Regions from separate parts of the Streptococcus sp. CM6 genome, predicted to be linked through region 1. Evidence: predicted binding sites of a transcription regulator. Region 1 holds the regulator's gene; each other region holds the start of a gene.
The links. Region 1 encodes CtsR, which represses protease genes until heat stress. Its sites were predicted from a motif close to TTGGTCAAAAAAGGTCAAANA; they were not measured.
Positions count from the first base shown of each region.

Region 2: the regulator CtsR is predicted to act here: its motif matches at 8,987-9,007, upstream of HMPREF1516_RS01130 (ATP-dependent Clp protease ATP-binding subunit).
Region 3: the regulator CtsR is predicted to act here: its motif matches at 5,406-5,426, upstream of HMPREF1516_RS04720 (ATP-dependent Clp protease ATP-binding subunit).

Region 1 is NZ_JATS01000009.1:98,702-109,007, reverse strand. It holds gene HMPREF1516_RS02895 (ABC transporter substrate-binding protein) at 1-534, shown strand, start outside; gene HMPREF1516_RS02890 (ABC transporter ATP-binding protein) at 534-1,262, shown strand; gene HMPREF1516_RS02885 (CtsR family transcriptional regulator) at 1,381-1,839, shown strand; gene HMPREF1516_RS02880 (ATP-dependent Clp protease ATP-binding subunit) at 1,841-4,273, shown strand; gene bgrR (response regulator transcription factor BgrR) at 4,526-5,179, shown strand; gene bgrS (sensor histidine kinase BgrS) at 5,176-6,516, shown strand; gene HMPREF1516_RS02865 (isoprenylcysteine carboxyl methyltransferase family protein) at 6,625-7,152, shown strand; gene HMPREF1516_RS02860 (GAG-binding domain-containing protein) at 7,235-10,306, shown strand, end outside.
Region 2 is NZ_JATS01000005.1:168-10,473, reverse strand. It holds gene HMPREF1516_RS01170 (glycoside hydrolase family 13 protein) at 1-303, opposite strand, end outside; gene HMPREF1516_RS01165 (DUF1846 domain-containing protein) at 456-1,940, shown strand; gene HMPREF1516_RS01160 (sensor histidine kinase) at 2,075-3,106, opposite strand; gene HMPREF1516_RS01155 (response regulator transcription factor) at 3,073-3,771, opposite strand; gene HMPREF1516_RS01150 (hypothetical protein) at 3,784-4,506, opposite strand; gene HMPREF1516_RS01145 (lantibiotic ABC transporter permease) at 4,506-5,294, opposite strand; gene HMPREF1516_RS01140 (ABC transporter ATP-binding protein) at 5,296-6,003, opposite strand; gene HMPREF1516_RS01135 (S-ribosylhomocysteine lyase) at 6,290-6,772, shown strand; gene HMPREF1516_RS01130 (ATP-dependent Clp protease ATP-binding subunit) at 6,831-8,936, opposite strand; partial or broken gene HMPREF1516_RS09660 (Spy0128 family protein) at 9,389-10,306, opposite strand, start outside.
Region 3 is NZ_JATS01000018.1:24,309-34,614, forward strand. It holds gene HMPREF1516_RS04680 (bifunctional DnaQ family exonuclease/ATP-dependent helicase) at 1-141, opposite strand, end outside; gene HMPREF1516_RS04685 (NAD(P)H-hydrate dehydratase) at 341-1,192, opposite strand; gene HMPREF1516_RS04690 (HAD hydrolase family protein) at 1,250-2,023, opposite strand; gene HMPREF1516_RS04695 (bifunctional methylenetetrahydrofolate dehydrogenase/methenyltetrahydrofolate cyclohydrolase) at 2,028-2,885, opposite strand; gene HMPREF1516_RS04700 (TfoX/Sxy family protein) at 3,034-3,354, opposite strand; gene HMPREF1516_RS04705 (amino acid ABC transporter ATP-binding protein) at 3,388-4,122, opposite strand; gene HMPREF1516_RS04710 (amino acid ABC transporter permease) at 4,122-4,805, opposite strand; gene HMPREF1516_RS04715 (DUF1797 family protein) at 4,996-5,226, shown strand; gene HMPREF1516_RS04720 (ATP-dependent Clp protease ATP-binding subunit) at 5,466-7,727, shown strand; gene HMPREF1516_RS04725 (NUDIX hydrolase) at 7,858-8,310, shown strand; gene HMPREF1516_RS04730 (DUF1827 family protein) at 8,369-8,668, shown strand; gene metK (methionine adenosyltransferase) at 8,777-9,970, opposite strand; gene HMPREF1516_RS04740 (DEAD/DEAH box helicase) at 10,167-10,306, opposite strand, start outside.

The sequences.
Region 1 (10,306 bases):
GTAGAATCTCAAGGTGGAGACTTTGAGAAGGTCGAAAAAGTACCAAACAACGACTCAAACTCAATCACACCGATTGCCAATGGTGTCTTTGACACTGCTTGGATCTACTACGGTTGGGATGGTATCCTTGCCAAATCTCAAGGCGTAGATGCTAACTTCATGTATTTGAAAGACTATGTCAAGGAATTTGATTACTACTCACCCGTTATCATCGCAAACAACGACTATCTCAAAGATAACAAGGAAGAAGCTCGTAAAGTCATCCAAGCTATTAAAAAAGGCTACCAATATGCCATGGAACATCCAGAAGAGGCTGCAGATATCCTCATTAAGAATGCACCTGAACTTAAGGAAAAACGTGACTTTGTCATCGAATCTCAAAAATACTTGTCAAAAGAATACGCAAGCGACAAGGAAAAATGGGGACAATTTGACGCAAACCGTTGGAATGCCTTCTACAAATGGGATAAAGAAAATGGCATCCTTAAAGAAGACTTGACTGACAAAGGCTTCACTAACGAATTTGTAAAATAATGACAGAAATTAGACTAGAACAGGTAAGCTATGCCTACGACAATGAAAAGATTTTAGAGGACATCAACCTGCAGGTGACTTCAGGTGAAGTGGTTTCTATCCTAGGTCCAAGTGGTGTTGGAAAGACCACCCTCTTTAACCTAATCGCTGGGATTTTAGAAGTCCAGTCTGGGCGAATTGTCCTTGATGGCGAAGAAAATCCCAAGGGGCGCGTGAGTTATATGTTACAAAAGGATCTCCTTTTGGAGCACAAGACGGTGCTTGGCAATATCATACTGCCCCTCTTGATTCAAAAGGTGGATAAGGCGGAGGCCATTGCCCAAGCAGATGAAATCCTTGCGACCTTCCAGCTGACAGCTGTACGGGATAAGTATCCTCATGAACTTAGCGGTGGGATGCGTCAGCGTGTGGCCTTACTTCGTACCTACCTTTTTGGGCACAAGCTCTTTCTCTTGGATGAGGCCTTTAGCGCCTTGGATGAGATGACCAAGATGGAACTCCATGCTTGGTATCTTGAGATTCACAGGCAGTTGCAGCTGACGACCTTGATCATCACGCATAGTATCGAAGAGGCCCTCAATCTCAGCGACCGCATCTATATCTTGAAAAACCGCCCCGGGCAGATTGTTTCAGAAATTAAACTAGAGTGGTCTGAAGGTGAGGACAAGGAAGTTCAAAAGATTGCCTACAAACGGCAAATATTAGCAGAATTAGGCCTAGATAAGTAGAAAAATAGGGAGTTGGTGAAGATTATCCTTTACCAGCGCCCTTTTTCTTTAAAAAAATCAAAAATTTCGGTATAATAGTCAAAGATGGTCAAGGTTCAAAGAAGGAGTTTGATTTACTATGAGATTTAAAAATACATCAGATCATATCGAAGCCTATATCAAGGCGATTTTAGACCAGTCTGGTATCGTGGAATTGCAACGGAGCCAGTTAGCTGATACCTTCCAGGTTGTGCCAAGTCAGATTAACTACGTCATCAAGACACGCTTTACGGAAAGTAGAGGTTACTTGGTTGAGAGCAAGCGTGGTGGTGGAGGCTACATTCGCATAGGGCGGATTGAATTTTCCAGTCATCATGAGATGCTCCGCGATTTGCTTTATTCGATTGGTGAGCGAGTTAGTCAGGAGATTTATGAGGATATTCTCCAGCTTTTGGTGGAGCAGGACTTGATGACCAAGCAGGAAATGACCTTGCTGACTTCAGTAGCAACAGATCGTGTCCTAGGGGAAGAATCCTCAGTTGTCCGTGCCAATATGCTCCGACAGCTATTACAAGAGGTAGATAGAAAAGAGAAGTAAGATGAACTATTCAAAAGCATTGAATGAATGTATCGAAAGTGCCTACATGGTTGCGGGCCATTTTGGAGCTCGATATCTAGAGTCTTGGCATTTGTTGATTGCCATGTCCAATCACAGTTACAGTGTGGCAGGTGCGACTTTAAACGATTATCCTTATGAAATGGACCGTTTAGAAGAGGTTGCGTTGGAACTGACTGAAACGGACTATAGTCAAGACGAAACCTTTACGGAATTGCCCTTTTCCCATCGTTTGGAGGTTCTCTTTGCAGAAGCAGAGTATGTGGCCTCAGTGGTCCACGCAAAGGTACTAGGGACAGAGCATGTCCTCTATGCAATCTTGCATGATGGCAATGCCTTGGCGACTCGCATCTTGGAGAGAGCAGGCTTTTCTTATGAAGACCAGAAAGATCAGGTTAGAATTGCTGCTCTTCGTCGCAATCTAGAAGAGCGTGCAGGATGGACAAGAGAAGATCTCAAGGCTTTGCGTCAACGTCATCGCACAGTAACTGACAAGCAAAATTCCATGGCCAATATGATGGGCATGCCTCAAGCTCAAAGTGGTGGTCTAGAGGACTACACGCATGACCTGACGGAGCAAGCGCGTTCTGGCAAGTTAGAGCCAGTTATCGGTCGAGACAAGGAAATCTCACGTATGATTCAGATTTTGAGTCGGAAGACCAAGAACAATCCTGTCTTGGTTGGAGATGCGGGTGTCGGGAAAACAGCTTTAGCACTTGGACTTGCTCAGCGTATTGCTAGTGGGAATGTACCAGCTGAAATGGCTAAGATGCGCGTTTTGGAGCTTGATTTGATGAATGTCGTTGCAGGGACACGTTTCCGTGGTGACTTTGAAGAGCGTATGAACAACATCATCAAGGATATCGAGGAGGATGGCAAAGTAATCCTCTTTATCGATGAACTCCACACCATCATGGGTTCTGGTAGCGGTATTGATTCGACTCTGGATGCAGCCAATATCTTGAAGCCAGCCTTGGCTCGAGGAACTTTGAGAACGGTTGGTGCAACCACTCAGGAAGAATACCAAAAACACATCGAAAAAGATGCAGCCCTTTCTCGTCGTTTTGCCAAAGTGACGATTGAAGAGCCAAGTTTAGCTGATAGCATGACTATTTTGCAAGGGTTGAAGGCTACCTATGAGAAACACCATCGTGTGAAAATCACAGATGAAGCTGTCGAAACAGCAGTTAAGATGGCACATCGTTACCTGACCAGTCGTCACTTGCCAGACTCTGCTATCGACCTCTTGGATGAGGCAGCAGCAACTGTGCAAAACAAATCCAAGCATGTGAAAGCAGACGAATCTGACTTGAGTCCAGCTGACAAGGCCTTGATGGATGGCAGGTGGAAACAAGCAAGCCAGCTAATCGCAAAAGAACAAGAATTGCCTATCTATAAAGACTTGGTGACAGAATCTGATATTTTGACTACCTTGAGTCGCTTGTCAGGAATTCCAGTTCAAAAACTGACACAAACGGATGCCAAGAAATACCTGAATTTGGAAGCGGAACTGCACAAACGTGTCATCGGCCAAGATCAAGCTGTTTCAAGTATTAGCCGTGCCATTCGCCGCAATCAGTCAGGAATTCGCAGTCACAAGCGTCCGATTGGTTCCTTTATGTTCCTAGGACCAACGGGTGTTGGTAAGACCGAATTGGCCAAGGCTCTGGCAGAAGTCCTCTTTGATGACGAATCAGCCCTTATCCGCTTTGATATGAGTGAGTATATGGAGAAATTCGCAGCTAGCCGTCTCAATGGAGCTCCTCCGGGCTATGTAGGCTACGAAGAAGGTGGGGAGTTGACCGAGAAGGTTCGCAACAAACCTTACTCAGTGCTCCTCTTTGATGAGGTAGAGAAGGCCCACCCAGATATCTTTAATGTTCTCTTGCAGGTTCTGGACGACGGTGTCTTGACAGATAGCAAGGGACGCAAGGTGGATTTTTCAAATACCATTATCATCATGACGTCAAACCTTGGTGCGACAGCCCTTCGTGATGACAAGACGGTTGGCTTTGGCGCGAAAGACATTCGTTTTGACCAGGAAAATATGGAAAAACGAATCTTTGAAGAGTTGAAAAAAACTTATCGACCAGAGTTTATTAACCGTATTGATGAAAAGGTGGTCTTCCACAGCTTGGATAGCGAGCATATGCAAGAAATTGTTAAGATCATGGTTAAACCATTGATTGCTAGCCTAGCAGAGAAAGGCATCGACTTGAAACTGCAAGCTTCAGCGTTGAAGTTACTAGCTAGTCAAGGTTACAATCCAGAAATGGGAGCTCGCCCACTTCGCAGAACACTGCAAACAGAAGTGGAAGACAAGTTGGCAGAACTCCTTCTTAAGGGGGAACTGGTAGCAGGCAAGACTCTCAAGATTGGTGTCAAAGCTGGTCAATTAAAATTTGATATTGCTTAAAAATGGAGAATCAGGAGCAATCCTGATTCTTTTTGTATTTATTTTTATGAAACCAAAGGAAACAAGTTGACAATATGTAAATATTGGTTATAATAAGAATAGATATTAAGATTTGTATAGAATGAAAAAGAGCAGAGTTTCCTGAAATTTCCACCATTTCAATAGAGCCCTGTTTCTTTTTTTGCGTATGAAATGAAAATAATGTAAACCTAGCAAAAGAGTGAATTTTAGATAGGTTAAGAAGGGAAATAGATGAACATTTTAGTTGTAGATGATGAGGATATGATTAGAGAGGGGGTAGCTGCTTTTTTGAGAGAAGAAGGCTATCATGTTATTCTAGCAAAGGATGGGCAGGAGGCTTTGGAGAAATTTCATGAGTTCCCGATTCATCTGATGGTCTTGGATCTGATGTTACCGAAGCGGAGTGGATTTGAGGTTTTAAAAGAAATTAATGGAAATCATGATATTCCTGTAATCGTCTTAAGTGCGCTCGGAGATGAGGAAACTCAGATGCAGGTATTTGACCTTTATGCTGATGATCATGTGACAAAACCATTTTCACTGGTGCTCCTAGTCAAACGGATTCAAGCCTTGCTTAGGCGTTACTATGTTGTGGAGGATATTTGGCATTATCAAGATGTGACAGTGGATTTCACATCCTACCAAGCCCGAGTCAAGAACGAGGAGGTTGCAATTAAGCCGAAAGAATTGTTGGTTTTAAAATGTTTGATCCAACATAAGAACCAGGTCTTGAGTAGAGAGCAGATACTCGAGTCTATCTCAAATGATTTTGCAGATTTGCCTCTTGATAGAGTAGTTGATGTTTACATTCGAAATCTTCGTAAGAAGTTGGATCTGGATTGCATTGTAACAGTGAAAAATGCCGGATATAAAATTAGCTTATGATAAAAAACCCTAAATTATTAACCAAATCATTTTTAAGAAGTTTTTCGCTTTTAGGTGCAATCGCTTTGGTCATCCACATTGCCATCTATCTGACCTTTCCTTTTTATTACATTCAGCAAGAGGGTGAGAAGTTTAATGGGAGTGCGACTATTATGAGCAGGTACTTAGAAGGCAAAAATTTTCATGAACTGCCTAGTTTGCTGGAGTCCTATTCGAAATCTCTTCGTATCTCTGCCCATTTGAAAGATGATGTACTGGATAAGAGAATTTCCCTTGTGCACGACTTGGAAATAAAGGAAGGCAGCCCCACTAACTATATCGTAACGATTGACCGTCAGATTACGACAGCTGATGGTAAAAAGGTAACCATTCAATTTATTCAAGGTGTGGATATTTATAAAGAGGCAACACGGATTATGCTTCTCTATCTCCCTTATACCTTTCTAGCAACGCTTGTATTTGCTTTTCTCTTTTCCTACTTCTATACGAAACGTTTATTGGAGCCTCTCTTTTATATCTCAAAAGTTACAGGTAAAATGCAGGAGTTGGATCATGATATTCGCTTTGATGAAACGCGAAAGGATGAAGTTGGGGAAGTTGGAAAGCAAATCAATGATGTGTATGAAAACTTGTTGGCAGTCATTGATGAATCTGAGAGAAGAAATGAACGGATTATCAGGTTGCAAAAGCAGAAAGTTTCTTTTGTTCGTGGAGCGTCACATGAGTTGAAAACCCCTTTAGCCAGTCTTCGAATTATTCTAGAGAATATGCAGTACAATATTGGGGATTATAAAGACCACCCTAAGTATATAGCAAAGAGTATCGATCAAATTGATCAAATGAGTCACTTGCTTGAAGAAGTCTTGGAGTCCTCTAAGTTCCAAGAGTGGACAGAGTGTAGCGAGACCTTGATAGTCCAGACTGTTTTGACGGATGTTTTATCTCGCTATCAGGAATTAGCACGCTCAAGAGGAATAGAAATTGAAAATCAATTGACAGATGCTACTAGGGTCATCATGAGTCTCAAGGCATTGGATAAGGTTTTGACAAACCTGATTAGTAATGCAATTAAATATTCAGATAAAAATGGGCGCGTAATCCTATCCGAGCAAGATGGCTATCTTTCTATCAAAAATACCTGCCAACCTCTTAATCAAGAAGAGTTGAATCATTTGTTTGATATTTTTTACCACTCTCAAGTTGTTACAGACAAGTCTGAAGGGTCTGGTTTAGGACTCTATATCGTGAATAACATCCTAGAAAGTTATCAAATGTCCTATAGTTTTCTCCCTTATGAACAGGGAATGGAATTTAAAATTTACTTGCAAGCAGATTAGTTGTATAAAGTAAAAGAACGGAAATCTCTCCGTTCTTTTTTGTTAAAGTTCACATAGGTTTAACATGAGAATATTATTTTAAATATAGAAAAAAGAAAGGATACTGGTATGGTATTAGCGATTATTTTAGTAACCTTCCTCGTTCGATTGATTTTTTTAAAACGTTCGATGGAGAATGAAAAACGAATCCTTAGCAATGGTGGGAAAGAATTTGGAGTTGAGAATACAAAACGATTAACGATGGCTCATATTGTTTTTTATCTCTCTTGCTTCGTTGAAGCAATGGTGCACAAGACAAATTTTGATGGCATGAGCATAGTTGGTTTAGTTTTGCTTATTTTTTCCATGTTGATGTTATTGCTGGTCATTCACCTATTAGGGGATATTTCGACAGTTAAGCTTATGCTTGTCAATAATCACAAATATGTAGATCATCCTCTCTTTCGAATTGTGAAACATCCCAATTACTTTTTAAATATTCTTCCTGAGCTAGTTGGTTTAGCTTTGGTGAGTCATGCTTACGTAACTTTTATCTTTATTTTTCCTGTCTATGCGGTTATTCTTTATCAAAGAATAGCAGAAGAAGAGAAATTACTGCAAGAAGTTATCATTCCTAATGGAAGAATGAAAGGATAGCGAAAATAATATAGCAAATTTCATATACAATTCATATTAGCAGGATATACTGTAGTTAATTAAAATCATGGAGGATATAGATATGTTTAAATCAAATCATGAACGAAGAATGCGTTATTCCATTCGTAAATTTAGTGTAGGAGTAGCTAGTGTACTAGTAGCTAGCTTCTTTATGGGGAGTGTTGCTCATGCTGGTGAGATGAGCTCTAGTACACCTACAAATAGTGCCAAGGTCACTGAGCAAACTTCATCTAAGAGTAAGGCAGGAGAAAACAAAGAAACTTTTTCTGAAAATAATAAAAAAACAGAACCAGCTAGAGAAACTTTGAAAGATGCAAAAGAAAAATTAATAAAGGAGCTAGCGGAAAGTGACCTTCCTACAGATAAAAAAGCAGCATATCAGCAGAAAATCGAACAGGCGAATGATACAGAAAGCTTGCTTTCGATAGATAATGATTTTCACCTAGACTTACTAGAACACCATGAAAAGCAGCATATGGAACAAGAAAGGAAGGAAAAAGAAAATCAATCGAAAGATGAAAACAAGGTAGTTCCTCCGACTAAGGAGAGCTCGGAACAGTCTCACGATACTTCTACAAAAGAGAACACAGGTGCGGTCGCTGAAATTCAAAAACGTCTAAAAGAAGAAATCAGAAAAAGTACCCTACCAACTGAGCGGAAAGATTCCTTGATAAAAGAGATTGAGGGAGAAGATGACCGTGATAACCTAGAAACTTTGGAGAATAGTTATAGAGAGCTGGAAGATACTTTCAAAAAAATCAATGAAGAACTCGACCATCAAAAGAAATTGATTAGCGATATGGCAACTACAAAAGGTATCACCGAAGAAGATAAAAGTTCTTTAGTAGGCGAAATCAATAAAATCAAAGAGCGAATTGTAAATGATTTTAAGAACGAGTCGGATAAATCACTCCAAACGATTAAACAAGAAGTTATTGCTGATCTAGGTAAGTTATTCAAATCTTACAAAGCTTACGTTGAAAAAGAAATTCAAAACTACGTCAATGAACAAGTGGACGAAAACATAAAGGAGAAAAAACTAAACAAAGAAGAAGCAAACGAGGATGCCACAATCAAACAGTTACGCGAGTTGGAAAAAAAGGCGCTTCAGCAACTCGATCAGGCCGCGAAAAATGAAGAGGTGCTGAAGGCTAAACACAGTCTTCTTGATGAGATTGCAAAACTCAAGTCATCTAATGGCAATAAAGAGACAACGAAACCTAGAGACAAACGAAGTGCTAAGGAGACTGATCAGCAAGATTTAGCTAAACAAATTTCAGAAGCTAATCTATCGCTTTCTAATCACATGAGTGAGCTGTTGGATAGAACTAAAAAAGATCTGAAATCTGAGTATGAGTCTAAATTTGATGAATTAATTAAAAATGCCTTAGGAATTGTAAATAAATATAGATCAGAGCTTTCTAAAGCTCAAACAAAAGAGGAACTAAATCGGATTCTAGAAACAGCGAAGTCAGAGCTAAATGCTACTGTGGAGGAATTCAAAAAAGGGTTAACGAAATCAACTGAGCCTCAAAGAAAGCCTGATATGGAAGGTCATATTCCTCCAACTAAAGATGGGAAATCTCAGACACCGACTGAAGAAACGAAAGAGATAGAATCTTTGAAGAATAAGGCTAAGGAAGAGCTAAAAAAACTAGAGCAAGCTTTGGCTGAAGTGAATAACTATCCAGAGTTACCAGAAAATAACAGTGATTATAAGGTGCAGAAAAAAGATATTTGGGAGGATTCTAAAAAGATTGCTCCTGATAAAATAAAAGCATTTAGAGAACAGTTAGAAAAAGGTTCATACACTGCCAAAACTCTCCAAACGTTTATAGATGACTTTATCTATTATCAAATCCATGCACAAATCGAAAAGATGACAAGACAAGTCGCTTTGTATCGAGAAAAATACGCGAAAATTCCTAGTCTAGAAAAAGAATTTGAATCAGGCATTAAGCAAACGTGGAATAAGAATTATGCTACCTTAGAAGGGAAATATCTAGCGGATTACTTTAAGAATGAATTTCTTCCATCCTTTAATAAGATTCAGCAGATTGTGGAACTTCAGAAGGCTATCAGCCAGCTTGAAGAAGAAATGAAGACAGTCCCAGATGGAGCTAAGTTAACAGGAGAAGCTGGTTCTGCTTATGAAAAGGTCAGAAATCGCGCAAGCGAAATCATTAAACAAGGGAAAGAGCTTCTAGAACAAGTAAATATTACAGAAAAGCAGCTAGATACTCAGATAGGAGAGCTTCAGAAGAGCTTATCTGAATTGAAGGTAGCGAAGGCCAACTTAGTGCCAAAGAAAGAAGATAAGAAAGAAATTCCAAAACCAGATTTGCAACCAAGTCCTCAACCGGAAGGTAAGAAACCACATACACCGGCGCAACCTGGTACTGAGGATAAGAAGCCATCTACTCCAAAACCAGATATGCAACCAAGTCCTCAACCAGAAGGCAAGAAACCACACACGCCGGCACAACCCGGTACTGAAAATCAGAAGCCATCTGCTCCAAAACCAGATATGCAACCAAGTCCTCAACCAGAAGGCAAGAAACCACATACACCGGCACAACCAAAGACACATAAAATCTTTACGGCAGCAGATGGCAAGACGAAAGTCTCAGTAATATTTGATAAACCTACAGATGCTGATAAGTTACATCTCAAGGAAGTAACGACGAAAGAGTTGGCTGATAAAATTGCTCGTAAAACAGGAGGGGGAACAGTTCGTGTGTTTGACTTATCTCTTTCTAAAGGAGGCAAGGAAACTCATGTCAATGGAGAACGAACTGTTCGGCTCGCGCTTGGGCAGACTGGCTCAGATGTTCACGTCTATCACGTAAAGGAAAATGGCGACCTTGAGCGTATTCCTTCTAAAGTTGAAAATGGGCAAGTTGTTTTTAAAACGAACCACTTCAGTTTGTTTGCGATTAAGACACTTTCTAAGAATCAAAATGTCACTACACCTAAGCAGACTAAGCCGTCTATCCAAGATAGTCAAACACAGATAGGAGAGAGCCGAACTGGAAAATTCCAGAATAAAGAAGTTAATCATAAATCATTGGCTACTGAAAATGAAACAGTAGCAAAAGGAAATCCTACATCAGCAACTGAGAAGAAATTGCCA
Region 2 (10,306 bases), on a different contig from region 1:
GACCACCAAGTCCATGATAATTCGAATATCGCGCTTCTTAGCTTCTGCGATGAGTTGGTCCATATCCTCCATAGTCCCAAAAATAGCTGCAATCGCTTGATAATCAGCAATATCATAGCCATTATCATCCATAGGACTGTCATAAACGGGAGAAAGCCAAATCGCTGTAATTCCTAACTTAGCTAGGTAGTCTAACTTACTAGTAATTCCTGGCAAATCACCAATCCCATCTCCGTTACTGTCCATGAAACTCTTTGGATAGACTTGATAGACTACGGCATTGTGCCACCATTTTTCTTGCATCTGTTTACCTCATTATTTTAATAATCTATAGTCTATGATAGCGCTTTTTTAAACTTAGTGCAAGCGTTTGCCTAATCTTTTTGATTTCTTTTTTAGCTCCGTAGTTTCCTAACTCCCATTTTTTTATTATAATAGAGGTCAGAGGTAAAAAAATGAAAAAACAAGCTTTTAGTTCTGAACAATATTTGAATCTACAACGCGACCACATCTTGGAGCGCATCAACCAATTTGACGGCAAACTCTATTTGGAGTTTGGTGGCAAAATGTTAGAAGATTTCCACGCTGCTCGCGTTCTTCCTGGTTATGAGCCTGACAACAAAATCAAGCTCTTGCAAGAATTGAAAGAGCAGGTTGAGGTTGTGATCGCCATTAACGCAAGCAACATCGAGCATTCTAAAGCGCGTGGCGACCTGGGCATTTCTTATGACCAAGAAGTTCTCCGTTTGATTGACAAATTCAATGAGCTGGGAATTTTTGTTGGTTCGGTTGTCATCACACAATACGCTGGCCAACCAGCTGCAGATGCCTTCCGCAACCAGTTAGATAAAAACGGAATTGATTCTTATCTTCATTATCCAATCAAAGGATATCCGACGGATATGGACCACATCATTTCTCCAGAAGGTATGGGGAAAAACGACTACATCAAAACCAGTCGCAACTTGATTGTCGTAACCGCTCCTGGACCTGGTTCTGGAAAATTGGCCACTTGTATGTCCAATATGTACCATGACCAACTCAATGGCATCAAGTCTGGTTACGCTAAGTTTGAAACCTTCCCAGTTTGGAATCTTCCCCTTCATCATCCGGTCAACTTGGCCTACGAGGCTGCAACCGCAGACCTTGATGATGTCAACATGATTGACCCCTTCCATCTTCAAACTTACGGAGAAACTACTGTCAATTACAACCGTGATATCGAAATCTTCCCAGTGCTAAAACGTATGTTGGAACGCATTCTCGGTGAATCTCCATACGCTTCACCAACAGACATGGGTGTCAACATGGTTGGCTTCGCTATTACTGATAATGAAGCTGCTATCGAAGCTTCGAAACAAGAAATCATCCGTCGCTACTATCAGACTGTACTTGATTTTAAAGCTGAAAAAGTCGGAGAAACTGCTGTCAAGAAAATTGAACTGCTCATGAACGACCTCGGCATCACTCCTGCAGACCGTCAGGTTGCTGTTGCTGCACGCCAAAAAGCAGAAGAAACTGGTGGTCCTGCCCTAGCCCTTGAATTGCCAAGCGGGGAAGTCGTGACTGGTAAAAACTCTGAACTCTTTGGTCCTACAGCTGCCGCCTTAATCAATGCCATCAAAAAATCAGCTGATATCGCTAAGGAAGTGAAACTAATCGAGCCTGAAGTCGTCAAGCCAATTCAAGGTCTTAAAATCGATCATCTAGGTAGCCGCAATCCTCGCCTCCACTCAAATGAAATTTTGATTGCGCTAGCCATCACAGCTATGGAAAATCCAGATGCTGCGCGTGCCATGGAAGAACTTGGGAACCTCAAAGGAAGCGAAGCCCACTCAACCATCATCTTGACCGATGAAGACAAGAATGTCCTTCGCAAGCTAGGCATCAACGTAACCTTTGACCCATACTACCAATACGATCGCCTGTATCGTAAGTAAATAAACAAGGCTGGACAAAAACTCAATTTGAGAGAAAAATCCAGTAAATCTTTACATAATAAAAAAATCAAACGCATAATATCAAGTCTTTTGGACACTTGGTATTATGCGTTTTTATAATCTTCCATCCTCATTTATTTTAATGAAATTGTCAACTCGACAGAGGCTCCTCCTTGATCTGGATTGAGCAGGGTCAGACGGCCACCATGCAAGAGAGCTACCTGCTTAGAAAAGGCTAAGCCGATACCATGATGGGGATTAGCTGAATTGCGGCTTTGGTCACTCTGGTAAAAGAGCCGTTCCGCTCCCAGTAGCATCTCCTCTGAAAATGAAGGGCCGTTGTTCCAGATAGCAAAAACCAACTGGTCCTGCTGCACTGATACCGTTAGCTTGACTTCCTTTTGATCCTGGTCCGCATGTTCAAGCGCATTCAGTAAAATATTGAGCAAAGCCCGTTTGAGATAGTCCAAATGAATCGACAAAATCAGACTAAGATCACAATCTTCTTGGAGATAAAAACGATAGCTTTCCTGTTTACTGAACAGTGCCCAATCGTCCTGGAGATAGGCCAAAAAGTCCTCTAAGGAAAGCTGACTGAACTGATTAGAATCAATCTGAAAAGCCTTAGCGTAATCAATAAGAGAGGCACAATATTCTTCCATCTTGTAACTAGCCTGCAAAATCTCAGCAGCATAGTCTGCCTGTGGCTGGCCTAACTGCGCCATTTCCAAGAGCTCAGCATTACCCTTAATCACAGTTAGGGGCGTCTTCAAATCGTGCGATGTCCCTGATAGCTGTAAAATCAACTCCTGATTATGCTGCTGCTCTTTTTCTAGAAGACGAGCATTTTCTTGGTGGCTGCTCCGTAAATCGCTATAGACTTCTAGCATTTCCTCAATCCGAAAAAACTGGCTTTGATTTTCTTCTAGAAGCTTCTCGCTCGTTAGCATTTTTATTTCCCTGTCGATTTTTCGGAGCAATTTCAAAATATGATAAAAAGTAATCAGCAGCAAGCTCCCTGCCCAAAAGAACAAGGTGAAAAGAACGTGATCACTTCCTTGCGTAAATTCATAACCTATAAGCACAAAAATCAAAACATGAAAAAAGACGATCTTTAAACTGGTTGTCCAGACTAGGCTTTTGAAATTTCGGGTTCTAATTGCCATCTATAGCCTACTCCTCTCACTGTTGCGATTGCTTGCAACCCTTCTTGTTTGCATTTTTGGCGAATCTGATATACGTATTCTGAGATGGAGCGAAGCTGTGTTTCTGAGCTTTCTGGGTAAAGCAAGGTATGCAGGCGTTCAGCTGAGAAGGTCTGCTTGGGATTGCTAGCAAGTAAATGCAGTAACTTAAACTCACGCTCTGAAAATTTCAAGACTTTACCAAAACAGGCAACTTCATAGCGCTCTGGATAAAATTGACAAGAAGCAATTTCAGAATAGCGCTCCTCACGTCTTTCCTCCCGCCGAAGATGAGCTCTGACACGCGCCAGCAATTCTTTGGTTCCAAAAGGCTTGACAATATAGTCATCTGCTCCGCGAAAGAGTCCTTCCACTTTGTCCGCCTCTAACTCCTTAGCCGTCAAAAAGATAATCGGACACGAAAGATGAGGACGAATGTAGGAACACAGCTCAAAACCGTTAACAGGCTCCATCATCACATCCAGCAGAATCAAGTCATATCCGACAAAATGCGTCAGCTCTAGGTCTTCTATCCGATCAAGCGTCGTCACATCATAGGCATCTAGCTCTAGGACGTTTTTCACCAGCTTCAAAATGCTCTGGTCGTCATCAACCATCAAAATACGATACTGTCTCATGATTTCCATTATAGCATACCTCTAGCGAACATCTCGTTTCAAGGTTAAGAATATAGCAGAGCTCCAAACCAAAGCTAACCATAACAGCTGTGTTCCCAGCCCTGATAAATCTATTGAATGCTGAAGCCCTTCATACTCAAAAAGATTTAGCGTAGCCAGATCGGGCAGGTACTTTGCCTCCTTGATGAAAGTCGCCAATAAACGGCTGAGACCAATCAAGAGAGGAAAGAGCACCGACACCGGCACAACCCAAGATTGAAAGAGCAAAGCGAGGCCAGCAGTTAAAAAAGCCAGAAAAATATTGCTGAGAAGACCAAAAGAGCTGTAATAGAGGAATTTTCCCAGTAAGGACCAGCTAAAGTCCAGGTCAAAACGAGCCAGCATAACAAAGAAACAGCTGCCTACCATGACACTGTAGAGAGCCAAGAGCAGTAAGGCCAGAAAAAGGATTTTCCCAGCCAACCAAGCCTTTCTATTTGATACAGTTAGAAAATTCGTTCGCATCCCAGACTTGACAAACTCCTGGGCAAAATAGAGAGAAGTGAAGATGACGATGACAGGCTGCGCCAGATAGAGGGCATGCAAAACCTCGCTCAGAGCCTTCGTCTGACCAACTGCTGTCTGACTATAGTCAAGATTCATCAGGAAAAAAGGAACGACTACCAGAACCACCAAGGCTGCACCAAGAGCGAGATAGTAAGAACGGAACTTAATCCATTCACTTCTAAGCAGAGCTTTTATCATCAGTATCGCCCTCCTAAATCCGTCTTCAAAAAGCGCAGAGAAGCCATGCCGCCGATGACTAGCAACCATGCACCAAGTATCAACAGCCCTTGCAAGGGATTGTTAGCATATTGGGAAGTTGGCGTTGCAGCAAACAACTCTCCTGCTGGCTGTGGCAAATAAGTCCCCCAACTCGTGTGAGCAGCTAGGTAGTTTCCTAAATTATAGATTTGGGGTACGAGAAAAAGCAGAGGAACTAGCATGGTCCGAGCCAATAAACCTATCAAAAATGAAAGGATTCCCAATAAGGTTAGAGATAAGGTTTTCCACAAAATCAGACTCCAAGCTGCTTGATTGAGCAGAATCGGATCAAGCCCTTCCTTTCCTAAAGCGAAATGCATGACCATATAACTAAAGTAGATTGATAAAAAGCTAATGGCAAGAGAAAAGCAAGTAAAGGTCATGAGTTTCCCCACAAGCAGCTTCAGGCGGTTATTACAGGTTAAAAGACTGGTTCTCAAGCTATGAGACTGAAATTCCATAGCTCCCAAAATTCCAGCTAAAATGACCAAAACCATGACCGCCATAGAAGCCCCGTTGAGACCTAGATATTCCAGCGGATCAATGGCGTTTATCAGATTAGGAACCGTCTCAGGCGTAGCCTCCAAGCCGATAGACAGATACTGTCGGCCCTCCAACCAGGATACGACAGGCACCAATAGCAGCATGAGGGCCACACTCACTTTGAAAGCCTTGATTGATCGGATTTTCAACCATTCTGAATGCAATAAGGACATCGTTTCTTTCATCTTAAACCTCCTCTGTCAAATCAAAGAAGAGATCTTCTAGACTGTCTGAATCTTGCAGCACCTCTTCCAATCGTCCTTGCTCAATAATTCGCCCATGATGAATCAAGACCACATCATCTGTCACCATTTGCACCTCTGATAGGATATGGGAAGATAGAAGTACCGTTTTCCCTAAATCAACCTGCTGACGGATAAACTTTCTAAACCACTTAATCCCACTTGGATCCAGCCCATTAGTCGGCTCGTCTAATATAAGAAACTGAGGATCACCCAGCAAAGCTGCTGCCAAACCCAAGCGTTGACCTTCCCCCAGAGACAGGCTTGACAAGAGGTCCTTCCTCTTATGAGCGATTCCAGTCATCTCCAAAACCTCATCGATCCGAGACTTGGAAATAGCATTACTTGCAGCAATAATATGCAGATGGTCGTAAACCTTTCTATTTGGCAGACCTCCAATACCGTCAAAAGCTGCACCTACTGTTTTGAGAGGATAAATCATTGACTGATAGGTTTGTCCATCAAAAGTCGCAGTTCCTGCTGTCGCCCAATCTAACCCCAAGAGAATCCTCAAGGTCGAACTTTTCCCTGCACCATTTGGGCCTAGAAAAGCTGTAATCCGACCGCTTCTAGCTGTAAAAGAAATATCTTCTAAAATCTGCTTGCTGCCATGCTTTTTGCAGACGCCTTCTATTTTCACCATATGTTCCATACTGAACTCCTTTATCTTTATTTTCTCCAGTATACCCAATCTAGTTCAGAATTAGTTCAGAGATTAAACAGAAATTTCAGAAAAAGTTGATCCACTTTTCAAAAGTCGCTCTAGCTTCATTAGAAAGAACTCAGTTTTTCTTTTCCTTTACTCCATTCTTTTTTATAATTCTGAGGTTTATGTATAGAGACTTTATTATCATTCTAGTCTCAAAAAATTATTTATCAAACTCCATCAACAGCACCCTTTATGATATAATGAAAAAAGAAAACTGAAAGGAACTACCATGTCAAAAGAAGTTATTGTTGAAAGTTTTGAACTTGACCACACTATTGTTAAAGCACCCTATGTTCGCTTGATTGGGGAAGAAACAGGGCCAAAGGGAGATGTCATCTCCAACTTTGATATTCGCTTGGTACAGCCAAATGAGGACTCTATCCCTACCGCTGGCCTTCACACTATCGAACACCTCTTGGCAAAACTCATCCGTACCCGCATTGACGGCATGATTGACTGCTCACCATTTGGTTGCCGCACAGGCTTCCACATGATTATGTGGGGACGCCATACTAGCGCTGAAATTGCGGCCGTTATCAAGGATTCGCTCAAGGAAATTGCTGAAACCACTACTTGGGAAGATGTCCCTGGAACAACCATCGAATCTTGCGGAAACTACAAGGACCACAGCCTCTTTTCAGCTAAAGAATGGGCGAAACTCATCCTGGAACAAGGAATCTCAGATGATGCCTTTGAGCGTCATGTTATCTAAACACAAAAAGGAACTAGCTTTTAGCTAGTTCCTTCTTTTTTATTCTCAAAATCTTGAGTTAGGCTTTTTCACGAATGACCAAAACGCCATCTTCCATGTCTGCTTCCAAATGTTTGGCATCTAGATGATCCAAGTGGAAGTCTGTTACTTTATCACGAATTTGTTGTTCAACCACGCGGCGGAGCGGACGAACACCCATAACTTCATCATAGCCTTCTTCTGTGATAAAGTCCTTAGCTGCTTGACTAACTTCCAAATCAATGTCTTTCTTAGCCAAAGTTTGGTTGACTTCCGCCAACATCAAGTCCACAATCTTAGAAAGGTCTTCCTTATTCAAGTGTGAGAACTCGATAACTGCGTTAAAGCGATTGAGGAATTCTGGACGGAAGTATGGTTTCAAACGATCCATCAATTCTGGTTTGTCCGCATCTTCTGTCAAGTTGGCTTCATAGCCAAATCCAGCATTTGATGTTGCGATAATGACAGTGTTCTTGAAGTTCACTGTATTTCCTTGACCATCAGTTAAACGACCGTCATCCAATACTTGGAGGAGAAGGGTGATTACTTGAGGATCAGCCTTTTCAATTTCGTCCAAGAGAATGATAGAGTATGGATTACGACGAACACGTTCTGTCAAAGTATTGCTATTGTCATCATAACCCACATAACCTGCTGTTGTACCGATTAACTTAGAAACAGCTGTACGGTCACTATATTCGGACATATCCAAACGAATGATAGCGTCCTTAGTTCCAAACATATCGAGCGCCAATTGCTTAGCAAGTTCTGTCTTACCAACCCCAGTAGGCCCTACAAAGAGGAAGCTACCGATTGGGCGATTGCCTTCATCAAAACCAGCACGGTTACGACGGATGGCACGAGCGACAGCTTCTACCGCCTTATCTTGGCCAATAACCTTGTGTTCCAAGCGATGAGCCATATCTTTCAAACGTTCGATGTCTGATGCTCCCATTTGTGACACTGGAATACCTGTCATTCGTTCCACAGATTCAGCCACATCGTTGACACTTGCAGTCACTTTCATGTCTTCTGTGTGGTTTTCGATTTTTTTCTCCAATTCTGCAATGCGTGTTTTGGCATTAAGAGCTGCTTCAAAGTCTTCTGCCTCAACTGCTTTTTCTTGCTTGTCTTTTTCTGCCTCAATTTCACGTTCAACAGCATGCACATCTGTTACAGGATGTTGAGCTGCCAAGTGAGCAGCCGTTACATCGACAAGGTCGATAGCCTTATCTGGCAAGCTACGTTGAGGAATGTATTGGACAGAATAATCAACTGCTGCTTTCAAGACTTCGTCTGGCAAAATGACATTGTGGTGTTGTTGATAGAGATCACGAATCCCTTGAAGGATTTTAAAGGTATCCTCTGCTGAAGGAGCATTGACCTTCACTTCGTTGAAACGACGAGCAAGAGCTGCATTTTTCAAGATGGTGTTACGGTATTCGTCTTGAGTCGTTGCCCCAATAACGGTCAACTCACCTCGAGAGAGAGCTGGTTTGAGAATATCTGCAAGCCCTTTAGATCCGCTGTCTCCACCAGTGCTACCAGCACCGAGAATTTGGTGAATTTCATCAAAGAAGAGGATAATATTTCCTGCTTCTTTTACTTCATTGACTAGATTTTGAACGTTTTCTTCAAAGCTGCCACGGTATTGAGTACCAGCCTCAAGACCTGAGATATCAATGGAAATAATTTCCTTGTTCTTAATAGCAGCTGGAACATCTCCGTTCACAATGGCCTGTGCTAGGCCTTCGACAACGGCTGTCTTACCAACACCTGCATCTCCGACAAGTACAGGATTGTTTTTGGTGCGACGTGAGAGGATTTCAGATGTTTCTTGAATTTCCTTGTTTCGTCCGATAACAGGATCCAACTTGCCCTCACGAGCTTCTGCGGTCAAGTTACGACCTAGTTTAGCAAGGACACCGTCTTGTTTCATACCTGAAGCGTGTTGTTGCATTTGTCCATCAACTTCTGCATTTCCTGGCAATTGACCAGTTGCACGATAGTGAGCAAATTCCTCAGGTGTCACTTCACGTCCATTAATCAAGTAGCGACGGTTTTCAGAACTGTATCCTCGCATACCACCCATCAATTGGTTAAATAAATCATCCATGTTGTTAAAGTTATTAAAGTTGTTGTTCATATTCTTTACCTCGTTTATTCTTAATTAGATGCGATCTCTGATATTGACTATCTTTGACCTTTGTTTTAAAAATTTTAGACTAGCTAACTTGCTACCCTAAGAATAACTTCTGGTTTTTCTTTTTTAAATAAGCCTTTTATCATTTTCTTTTCAAAGTCTGTTAGATTTAACATAGGCCTCACCCCTTTCTAGGGTATCTATTATACATTTTCAAGAAATAGAATCATTGAAAATGAGGTTTTCTAAGGAATTCATTTTCCTTATGTTTCTACTATATCACATTAGTCAGTAAAAGTCAATAACTTTTTGACCAAATTTGACTATTTTTTAAAAAATTTTTTGAAGTACAAAAAAAGTCCCTAGAAAACGAATTTTCTAGAGACTTTCTCTATCAAGTTTAAGAGAGAAGAAATATTCTCACTTACCAAGTTTCATGTTTCTCCTACGAAAGCCTAAGCTTTACGTTTTACGAAGAATACCAATCCGCTCAATGCCAATACTACAAATCCAATTGCAGAAAGGATAGAGGTTGCTTCACCTGTATTTGGAAGTTCAGCTTTACCTTTAGTCTCCGTAGCTGGAGGTGTTGGTTTTGGTTCCTCTTTTTCTCCTGGTTTATTTGGATCTGGATCCGGTGTTGGGTTTGGATCTGGTGTTGGTGCTGGATCTGGCGTTGTTCCTGGATTATTTGGAGCTGGATTTGGATTTGGTTCTGGTGTTGGTGTTGGAACAGTGTATTTATTTGTAAATACAACTTCTTTACCATCGGCATACGAAACCTTTGCAGTCAAGAGACCTTGATCATCCGCAACTACAGTGACTGTTACGGTATGCTCGGTCTTATCGTATTCAACACCCTCTTCAGTACCAACTTTTTCAACCAAGGTATAAGTATGAGTACCTGCTTCTTCGAATGAACGAACAAAGGCTACTTTACCTTCGGCAGTATTCTTAGCTGTAGCTACAACAGCGCCTTTCTCTTTCAATTCGAAAGTATAAGCATCAGCCGCAAGTTCTTTACCTTCAAGTTTCTTAGTTGCTTCAATCGTAGCTTCTACCGCTGGTGCTTTGAAGCTATTCTTGAAGACATTACCTGCTGGGTATTCAACAGTTGCCTTCAAGGCATTTGTTGCTGCATCTTTGGTTACTGTTACCACTGCAGTCTTTTCTGTGTCGTAAGTAATACCAGTTGCTCCGGCATTCACTTCTTTTACAGTATAAGTATGAACACCTTCTGCATCATAGTTGATTGCTTTAAATGTCACTTTTCCAGCTTGGTTTGTTTTTGTATCAACTAGTTTTGTACCTTCATACAATTCAAATTGGAATTCACCATCAACCAAGGCACGACCAGTCAATTCTTTCGTAAA
Region 3 (10,306 bases), on a different contig from region 1:
GGGATTGACATCAGTCGCATACTGATCGATAATGTCACCATTCTCAATCACCACAATGCCCACTTGAATAATTTTTGCCTTGCTTCCGGTGCTGGTCGCCTCTAAATCAACGACCACATACCGATCATTTCTCGCATTCATCATTAAAAATTATATCAAAAAAAGCATGATTTGACACCCCTCAACTTTGATAACAATCTCACTTTCCTTGTGAGTTTGAGTAAAAACCCAGACCTTAAAAGTGAGAATTTCACGCAAGTTCAGCAGTTGATTCCTGATTCTGAGGTATTTGAAAACCTTATCAACAAAGCTACATCAACATAAAAAGACAACTAAGGTATTAGCTGCCTTTTTGAGATATTTTTTTCATTGTTTTCGGAAGAGCCTTGCTAATTTCTGTTGGCAAGACAAGGTAGTTTTCTTGAGCAAGTTCTTGCGCGATAGCTGAATGAAGGTGGGTTGCTACCACTACCCTCTCATAGAGGCTGACTTGGTCAAACTGACCTGCAAAACCTGCAATGATTCCAGCAAGTGTATCTCCCATTCCACCAGTTGCTTGATAGGGGCCTCCAACCTGTAACTGATAATATTCAGGCTGACCGACTTGCCAGATACGAGTTGCCGGACCTTTCTCAACTAAAATCGTTCCTTGAGGAAAATCAGAAAGAGCCCTAGTAGTCGTCTCTGTATTTTGATGGTCAAGAACTATACCAGACAGTCTTTCCCATTCCTTTTGGTGGGGAGTTAGGATGAGCTGACTGGAAGGAAATGGTAACTGGCCTTTTGCTAAGATGCCCAAAGCACCGCCATCTGCAATCAAAACCTGGTCTTTTCTAAGGCTGTCACAGACCCGTTTTATGATTTCTTCTCCGAATGCATCCTCTCGCAAACCCGGACCTAACAAGACAACTTCTGCCTTTTCCAACTGTTCTTTTAACAATTGCTGGTCTTGAAGAGAAAATGCCATGGCCTCAGGTAAATGACTGTGCAGAGCCGAAATATTCTCCTTATCCGTGCCAACAGTCACCAACCCTGCCCCACTTTTGACTGCTGCCAAGGCAGCCATGATGATGGCTCCACCATAAGGATAGGTCCCACCAAGCAAGAGCAGACGGCCATAGTCTCCTTTATGACTGGTACGAGAACGTTCAATAATGATTTTTTCTAATAAATCTTGATCAATCACTTTCATCGTTTTTTCCCTCTCACTCCATTATACTACAAAAGGAGGTTCAGACCTCCTTCTACACTATTTTCCCTTAAATTCCGCAAAGATCTGTAAGATTTTAGCTGCCACTGCTGGAGAAGGTTCTCCTTTTAGCTCTAACGTGTCATCTGCATATGGAGTAAGGCCAGCAAAGTCTCCTATCTGGACTGAATAAAGAGACGTTTTAAACAATTCAATATCGTTTTGGTCATTTCCAAAAGCGATGAAGTTCTCCCCGCATAACTTTTCAACAGTTGTCGCCTTATGAGTATCCAAGGGGTTGACATAAAGGCACTTTTCATGCGCATGATAGGAGAGATGAGCCTGTCCTAGTCTTTCTAACTGACCAAGCAAATCATCAAGCAACTCCTCATGGTCGCCCATATAGATGACTACCTTAATCGGAGTACCTAAGTCCTCGAGTTTCTGATGACGAGCTACCTTTAGAGGATCCACACTGGAAATAAATGGAATCTTCTCTACAATCTGACCACTATAGTCAAAGCAATCATCTACAAAGAAAGGGAGATTATAAGTCTGGCAGTAATCCACTAGCGCCTGATAAACTCTAGCATCGAGATTCCTTTCGAAGATAGCCTTACCTAGATGATAGGCTACGCCACCATTCAACCCTATGACCAAGCGCTGACTGAGTTCAGGGCCTAATAAACCCAAGCAATCCCGATAAGAGCGAGCTGAGGCAAACACAAGCTCATGTCCATAATCTTCAGCCTTTAAAAGAACCTGCTTAATCTCCTCATCTATGGTCATATAGTCGAAAGACAGCGTCCCATCCAGATCAAATACGAATTTCATCTTACTAGTCCTTGTTTAGTGTTCGAAGCGCTGCCTGATAGGTTTGCGCCATCAGCATGGTAATGGTCATAGGACCAACTCCACCCGGTACAGGTGTGATGTGACTAGCAAGTGGTGCAACGGCATCATAATCAACATCTCCACAAAGCTTGCCGTTTTCATCTCGGTTCATCCCAACGTCAATGACAACCGCTCCTGGTTTGACAAAGTCAGCAGTCACAAACTTAGCGCGACCGATAGCTACGACAAGAATATCTGCCTTAGCAGCCACCTTGGCAAGATGATGGGTGCGTGAGTGGGTCAAGGTTACTGTTGCATTCTTAGCCAAAAGTAGCTGGGCCATCGGTTTACCAACAATATTTGAGCGACCGATAACAACCGCATTTTTACCTTCCAACTCAATCCCATATTCATGAAACATCTCCATAATTCCTGCAGGTGTCGAAGGAATCATAACTGGATGACCAGACCAGAGGCGACCCATGTTTAGCGGGTGGAAACCATCCACATCTTTTTCGGGATCAATGGCTAATAAAACTGCCTCTTCATCAATATGTTTTGGTAAAGGTAACTGGACCAAAATCCCATGCCAAGCTGAATCTTGATTGTATTTGGCAATCAAGTCTAACAATTCCGCCTGGGTAATGGTCTCTGGAACTCGCACTACTTCACTACGGAAGCCAGCAGCGAGAGCTGAGCGTTCCTTGTTGCGAACGTAGACTTGGCTGGCTGGATTATCTCCCACCAAAATCACCACCAAGCCTGGAACTAAACCTGTTTCTTCTTTTAGTTTAGCCGTCTTTTCAGTCAACTGCCCCTGTAACTTAGCCGCAAGAGCCTTCCCATCAATAATCTGTGCCATATCTCTTCTCTTTTCTATCAGATATCCTCTATTATAACAAAAAATACCTTGTCATTCTAACACTTCTTGACTAATGGACCTTATAGTCAAAAACTATAAGAAAAAGCCCTTATCGAGCTTTTATGCCTATTTATATTAGGAGAATCTATCATGTTTTCTTTTTTACTTTTGGAGTCGGTAAGACTTCATACATATCCTTGATTAGTTTCGCTAGAAATGACTTATCTTCAAGATCTTCTAGCAAAATCATCTCCTTAGCTCCTTCATAAGGACGTTCAAGCCTAGTCTGTTCCAATTGATCCATGACCACCTTCACAGGCTTCAGTAACAGACGATTATCATAGATTCCCCCAATAATCTTCCCACGATAATAAAGGATATACTCTCCCATCATTGGACGATAACTCATCTCCTCTAGCTCTGATAGCTGTTCGAGAATAAAATCTAAATATTCTTTACTGGAAGCCATGATGCCTACTCCGCTTCTTCTAAAAATGAGGTATTACAAAACCTTACTCAAAAATTCCTTGGTCCGTTGTTCTTTTGTTTGATTGAAAATCTCTTCTGGAGTTCCATCTTCGACAACAACTCCATCCGCCATAAAGATAACACGGTCTGCTACCTCACGCGCAAAGCCCATTTCATGCGTCACAATCACCATAGTCATCCCTGACTTGGCAAGGTCTTGCATAACAGCTAGAACTTCTCCAACCATCTCAGGGTCAAGGGCTGAAGTCGGCTCATCAAAAAGCAAAACATCTGGTTCCATAGCAAGTCCACGTGCAATAGCAATCCGTTGTTGCTGACCACCAGACAAACTCTGAGGATAGGCCGTCGCCTTATCTGGCAAACCAACTTTTTCTAACAGTTCCTGTGCTCTTTTCTCCGCAACTTCCTTGCTTTCACCTTTAGTTTTGATTGGGGACAAAGTGATATTTTCCATGACCGTCATATTAGGAAAGAGGTTGAATTGTTGGAATACCATACCCATCTTTTCACGCATAGCAAAAAGGTCATTTTTCTTATCAGTGATATCAACTCCTTCAAAGATAACCTTACCTTTACTTGCTTCTTCAAGGAGATTCATCGAACGAAGGAGAGTTGATTTCCCGCTCCCTGACGGTCCGATAATGACCACAACTTCTCCACGTTTAATCTCAAGATTGATGCCTTTTAAAACTTCATTTTTCCCAAAAGACTTATGTAGTTCTTCAATTTTAATCAAAGTTTCTGTCATTATTTCTTGTCTCCTTGTCCAATATGTTTTTCAAATGCTTTCAACGCCACTGTCAAAACAGAGGTCATAATCAAATAGTAAAAGGCTGCAAATAAAAGGGGAGTCAACGGTAAATAAGTTGTTGTTGCTACAGTCGTTGCACCATTCCACAACTCCATCACCCCAATTGCCGACAAGAGGGAACTATCCTTGATAATGGTGATAAATTCATTTCCCAGCGCTGGAAGAATATTCTTGATAGCTTGTGGCAAAATGACATAACGCATGGCATTTTTCGGACGAATACCTAGAGAATATGCGGCCTCTAACTGCCCTTTAGGAACCGCATTGATCCCAGCACGAACAGTTTCTGAAACGTAAGCTCCACTGTTCATAGAAATAATCAGAATACCAGGAATCAAACGAGAAAGATCAACTCCTAAAATTCCCACTTGAATAGTCGGAGCATTGATATGCATAAGAGCAAAGGCAATCATTATTTGAACCATCATCGGAGTTCCACGGAAGATCCAAACATACACATTTGCAAACCAAACGAGCGGTTTAAAGCGTGAACGTTGAGCAAAGGCCAGTAAGACACCTATAATGGTCCCTAAGCAGACAACAAGGATAGAAATCAATACGGTAATCAGAGCACCATAGTTAAAATATGGTAAATACTTTGGTAAAAAAGAAAAATTCATATTCAATCAACTTTCTATGTATTAGATTGTATGATTATAACACGAATTGAATTAAAATGCAATATTTTTCTCTAATTTTAACAATTAACTTGATAGAATAGAGAAATAGAGAGAAATCACAGTTTTTTTCTAGTCAACTACCTCTTGTTTATGGTAAAATAGAAACGATAAGAAATGGAGGAGAATCAAAATGGAATCACATTTGGTTAGAATCATTAACCGCCTAGAAGCAATGACAAAAGATGGTGGAAATCTAAAACGTAATTTTGAACGTGAAGGTGTTGTTGTCGCAGAAGTTGCATACAGCCACGACGAAGAAAACGGATCACTCTTCACTCTTCGCGATGTAGAAGCTCGTGAAACCTATACCTTTGATAGCATTGATTTGATTGCAATGGAGATCTACGAACTCCTTTACTAATATACAAACAGCAGAGAGACCCCTGCTTGATGAATGAGAATCCTTTTTGTCACCACAAATGGGATTTTTTTCTTACCTTCAAGTCGCTTAATCCTCCATAAATCCTTCTTTTAAAAATGACCACTTCCCAATCTTTTTACTTGCTTTACACCTTAATCATGCTATAATGAGAGTATAAAACTTTGACTATTCTTGACCTTTTTCTTAGGTCAAGAATACGAATGAAATGAGGTAGATGTATGCTCTGTCAAAACTGTAAAATTAACGACTCAACAATTCATCTGTATACCAATATCAATGGACAGCAAAAACAAATTGATCTCTGTCAAAATTGCTATAAAATTATCAAAACAGATCCAAATAATACCCTCTTTAAAGGAATGACTGACTTAAACAATCGTGACTTTGATCCTTTTGGAGACTTTTTCAATGATTTGAACAATTTCAGGGCTTCTTCAAATAACGTCCCTCCAACTCAATCCGGTGGGGGATACGGAGGTAATGGGGGATACGGACCTCAAAACCGCGGACCTGTTCAAACACCTCCTCCTAGCCAAGAAAGAGGGCTCCTAGAGGAATATGGTATCAACGTGACTGAAATAGCTCGTCGGGGAGATATTGACCCTGTTATAGGTCGAGATGAGGAGATTATCCGCGTTATCGAAATCCTCAACCGTCGAACCAAGAACAATCCTGTCCTTATCGGAGAACCAGGTGTTGGTAAAACTGCCGTTGTCGAAGGTTTAGCTCAGAAGATTGTCGATGGTGATGTTCCCCACAAACTCCAAGGCAAGCAGGTCATCCGTCTGGATGTAGTCAGTCTAGTCCAAGGGACAGGGATCCGAGGCCAATTTGAGGAACGTATGCAAAAACTCATGGAAGAAATTCGCAAACGCGAGGACATCATCCTCTTTATCGATGAAATCCATGAAATTGTTGGCGCTGGATCTGCTGGCGATGGCAATATGGATGCAGGAAATATCCTCAAACCAGCCCTTGCCCGTGGTGAATTGCAACTGGTCGGCGCCACTACTCTCAATGAATACCGTATCATTGAAAAAGATGCTGCCCTCGAACGCCGTATGCAGCCTGTCAAGGTAGATGAACCAACTGTCGAAGAAACCATTACCATCCTCAAAGGGGTTCAAAAGAAATACGAAGACTACCATCACGTCAAGTATACTGATGCTGCCATCGAAGCAGCTGCTACTCTTTCCAATCGTTACATCCAAGATCGCTTCTTGCCAGACAAGGCTATTGACCTGTTGGATGAAGCTGGTTCTAAGATGAATCTGACACTGAACTTTGTTGATCCTAAAGTGATTGATCAGCGTTTAATTGAAGCTGAAAATCTCAAGGCTCAGGCTACACGAGAGGAAGACTTTGAAAAAGCTGCCTATTTCCGCGATCAGATTGCCAAGTACAAGGAAATGCAGAAAAACAAGGTGACTGACCAAGATACTCCTATCATTAGCGAGAAAACCATTGAACATATCATTGAGCAGAAAACCAATATTCCTGTCGGAGAACTCAAAGAAAAAGAACAGTCTCAGCTTATCCATCTAGCAGACGACCTCAAAGCTCATGTCATTGGTCAAGATGAAGCTGTTGATAAGATTGCCAAGGCCATCCGTCGTAATCGAGTTGGACTTGGAACTCCTAACCGGCCAATCGGAAGCTTCCTCTTTGTCGGACCAACTGGTGTCGGTAAGACAGAACTTTCCAAACAACTAGCCATTGAGCTCTTTGGCTCTGCTGACAGCATGATTCGCTTTGATATGAGCGAATACATGGAAAAACACAGTGTGGCTAAATTAGTCGGAGCCCCTCCAGGCTATGTCGGCTACGATGAAGCAGGTCAGTTAACGGAAAAAGTTCGTCGCAATCCCTACTCTCTCATCCTTCTCGATGAAGTTGAAAAAGCCCACCCAGATGTGATGCACATGTTCCTTCAAGTCTTGGACGATGGTCGTTTGACTGATGGGCAAGGACGGACAGTTAGCTTTAAGGATGCTATCATTATCATGACCTCAAATGCGGGTACCGGTAAGGCCGAAGCCAGCGTTGGTTTTGGAGCTGCTCGTGAAGGTCGAACCAACTCTGTTCTCGGTGAACTCGGTAACTTCTTTAGCCCAGAGTTTATGAACCGTTTTGACGGCATCATCGAATTTAAACCTCTCAGCAAGGACAACCTTCTCCAAATCGTCGAACTCATGCTAGCGGATGTCAACAAACGCCTCTCTAGCAACAACATCCACCTCGATGTGACAGACAAGGTCAAGGAAAAGTTGGTTGACCTAGGTTATGATCCCAAAATGGGAGCACGCCCACTCCGTCGTACCATTCAAGACCATATCGAGGATGCTATTACAGACTACTACCTTGAAAATCCAAGCGAAAAAGACCTCAAGGCAGTCATGACAAGCAATGGTAAGATTCAAATCAAATCTGCCAAAAAAACTGAAAAAACAGAAGAGGTTACTTCTGAAAAAGAAGAATAAAACGACCTAACAAGTGCAGAAAGTCTATCATTTTCTGCACCTTTTTTACTAAAATAAATGCAAAACCTTGACAGCTAGTCCCTCGTCCATTATGATAATAATAAAGATACTAAAGAATGAGGAAAATTCAATGGCAAACCCAACTTTTGGTGAAAAAAAGGAGAATGTGACTTACCAGCCCCGCTATGGTGTGTACGCAGTTATTCCGGATGAAGAAAAAAAACAAATTGTCTTAGTCCAAGCTCCCAATGGTGCTTGGTTCTTGCCAGGTGGAGAGATTGAAGCAGGCGAAGCTCATCAAGAAGCACTGAAGAGAGAACTAATCGAAGAACTTGGCTTTACAGCTGAGATCGGGACCTATTATGGGCAAGCTGATGAGTATTTCTACTCTCGACACCGTGATACCTACTACTATAACCCAGCTTATCTCTATGAAGCTATTTCTTTCCAAGAAGTACAGAAGCCATTGGAAGATTTTAATCATATTGCTTGGTTTCCTATTGATGAAGCAATTGAAAAACTCAAACGTGGTAGCCATAAATGGGGAATAGAAGCTTGGAAAATCCAGCATGGAATTGGCTAAAATACACGATTTTATCCAAAAAGTGCTATAATAGAGTTAGAAAATCGGAGGAACTGTTATGAAGCTTATCAACACGACTAATTCACACTCGCAACTTGTTAAAAGCCAATTAGAAAGTACTGATGCAACTCTTGTCGAGGTCTATTCGGCCGGAAATACAGATGTGGTTTTCACACAAGCCCCGCTTCACTATGAAATCCTCATTTCCAACAAACACCGTGCTATTCGTGAACCCGAAATTGAAACCATCCAAGACTTCTTCTTGAAACGTAAAATTGACAAAGGAAGCATCGATGAAGCCAATATCAAAACCCTCTATTCGGATAAATTGATTGAGATTTCAATCCCTATAAAATAAGAAAACCAGCTTAAAAGCTGGTTTTCACTTATAAAAAAGATTGGTAATACACAACTACCAATCTTTTTTATTATGTGACTATTAGTCCGTCTCGCACCTAACGGGTGGTTATGATTTCACAGCCTCTTTAAAAGCATCTACCTTATCCAAACGTTCCCATGGAAGGTCAATATCTGTACGTCCCATGTGACCATATGCCGCTGTTTGACGGTAAATTGGACGTTTAAGATCCAGCATTTGGATAATTCCTGCAGGGCGAAGATCAAAGATTTGACGCGCAGCTTTTTCAAGTTTGCTTTCAGCTACTGTTCCTGTACCAAAAGTATCGATACGAACAGAGACAGGCTGCGCCACACCGATGGCATAGGCCAATTGCACTTCTACTTTCTTAGCAAGACCTGCTGCCACGATATTCTTGGCAATGTAGCGAGCCGCATAAGAGGCTGAACGGTCCACCTTCGTCGCATCCTTACCAGAGAAGGCACCGCCACCATGACGAGAATACCCACCATAGGTATCCACGATGATCTTACGACCAGTCAAACCTGAGTCTCCTTGAGGTCCACCGATTACAAAGCGGCCAGTCGGATTGATGAAGAATTTTGTTTGCTCATCCAAGTAAGAAGCTGGAATAACTTCTTTGATAACCTTGTTAATCACATCTTGATGGATTTGTTCATTAGTAGCTTCTGGATCGTGCTGAGTTGAAATAACGACTGTGTCCACACGTACCGGACGATCATTTTCATCATACTCAACTGTAACTTGTGATTTTGCGTCTGGGCGAAGATAGCTGATTTCACCAGACTTACGAAGTTCTGCCAAGCGACGAACCAGTTTGTGGCTGAGTGAAATTGGCAATGGCATGAGTTCTTCTGTCTCATCCACTGCAAATCCAAACATGAGACCTTGGTCACCAGCACCAATCAAGTCAAGCGGATCTTGATCTGCATTTCCACGGACTTCCAAGGCTTCGTTAACACCTTGGGCGATATCCGGTGACTGCTCAACAAGCGATGGATGAACTCCAACTGTTTCCGCAGAAAAACCATATTCTGCATTCGTATAACCAATCTCTGCAATGGTATCACGAACCACACGGTTGATATCCACATAGGCATTTGTAGAAATTTCACCAAAAACATGGACAGAACCAGTGTATACAGCTGTCTCAGCAGCAACGTGCGCCTCTGGATCCTTTGCTAAAATAGCATCCAAAATCGCATCTGAAATTTGGTCTGCAATCTTATCTGGATGCCCCTCAGATACAGATTCAGACGTGAATAATTTACGTTCTGACATAAAAATGTCCCCCCTTAAAAAATATTGTTATAGAGTTACAAAGTACTGATAGGAAAACTACTAGTAATGAATACCTACCATCTTATCGGGACTATATAACCTTATCATTATACCACTTTTTACTCATTTTTGCATTCTTTTCGATAATTTATAAAACAAAGTTACAAAAAGGAGCCATTCAGCTCCAATTTTGTTCTTAAAATGTTTGGCGTTTGGCTTTCTGCTCTGCACGGCCACGTGCGCGATTTTCAGCACGCTTGGTTTTGCGACGTTTTTCATCAACCGCCCATTTGATTTTCTTCTTATAGCCCGGTTTGACTTTTTTCTTTTTCTTTT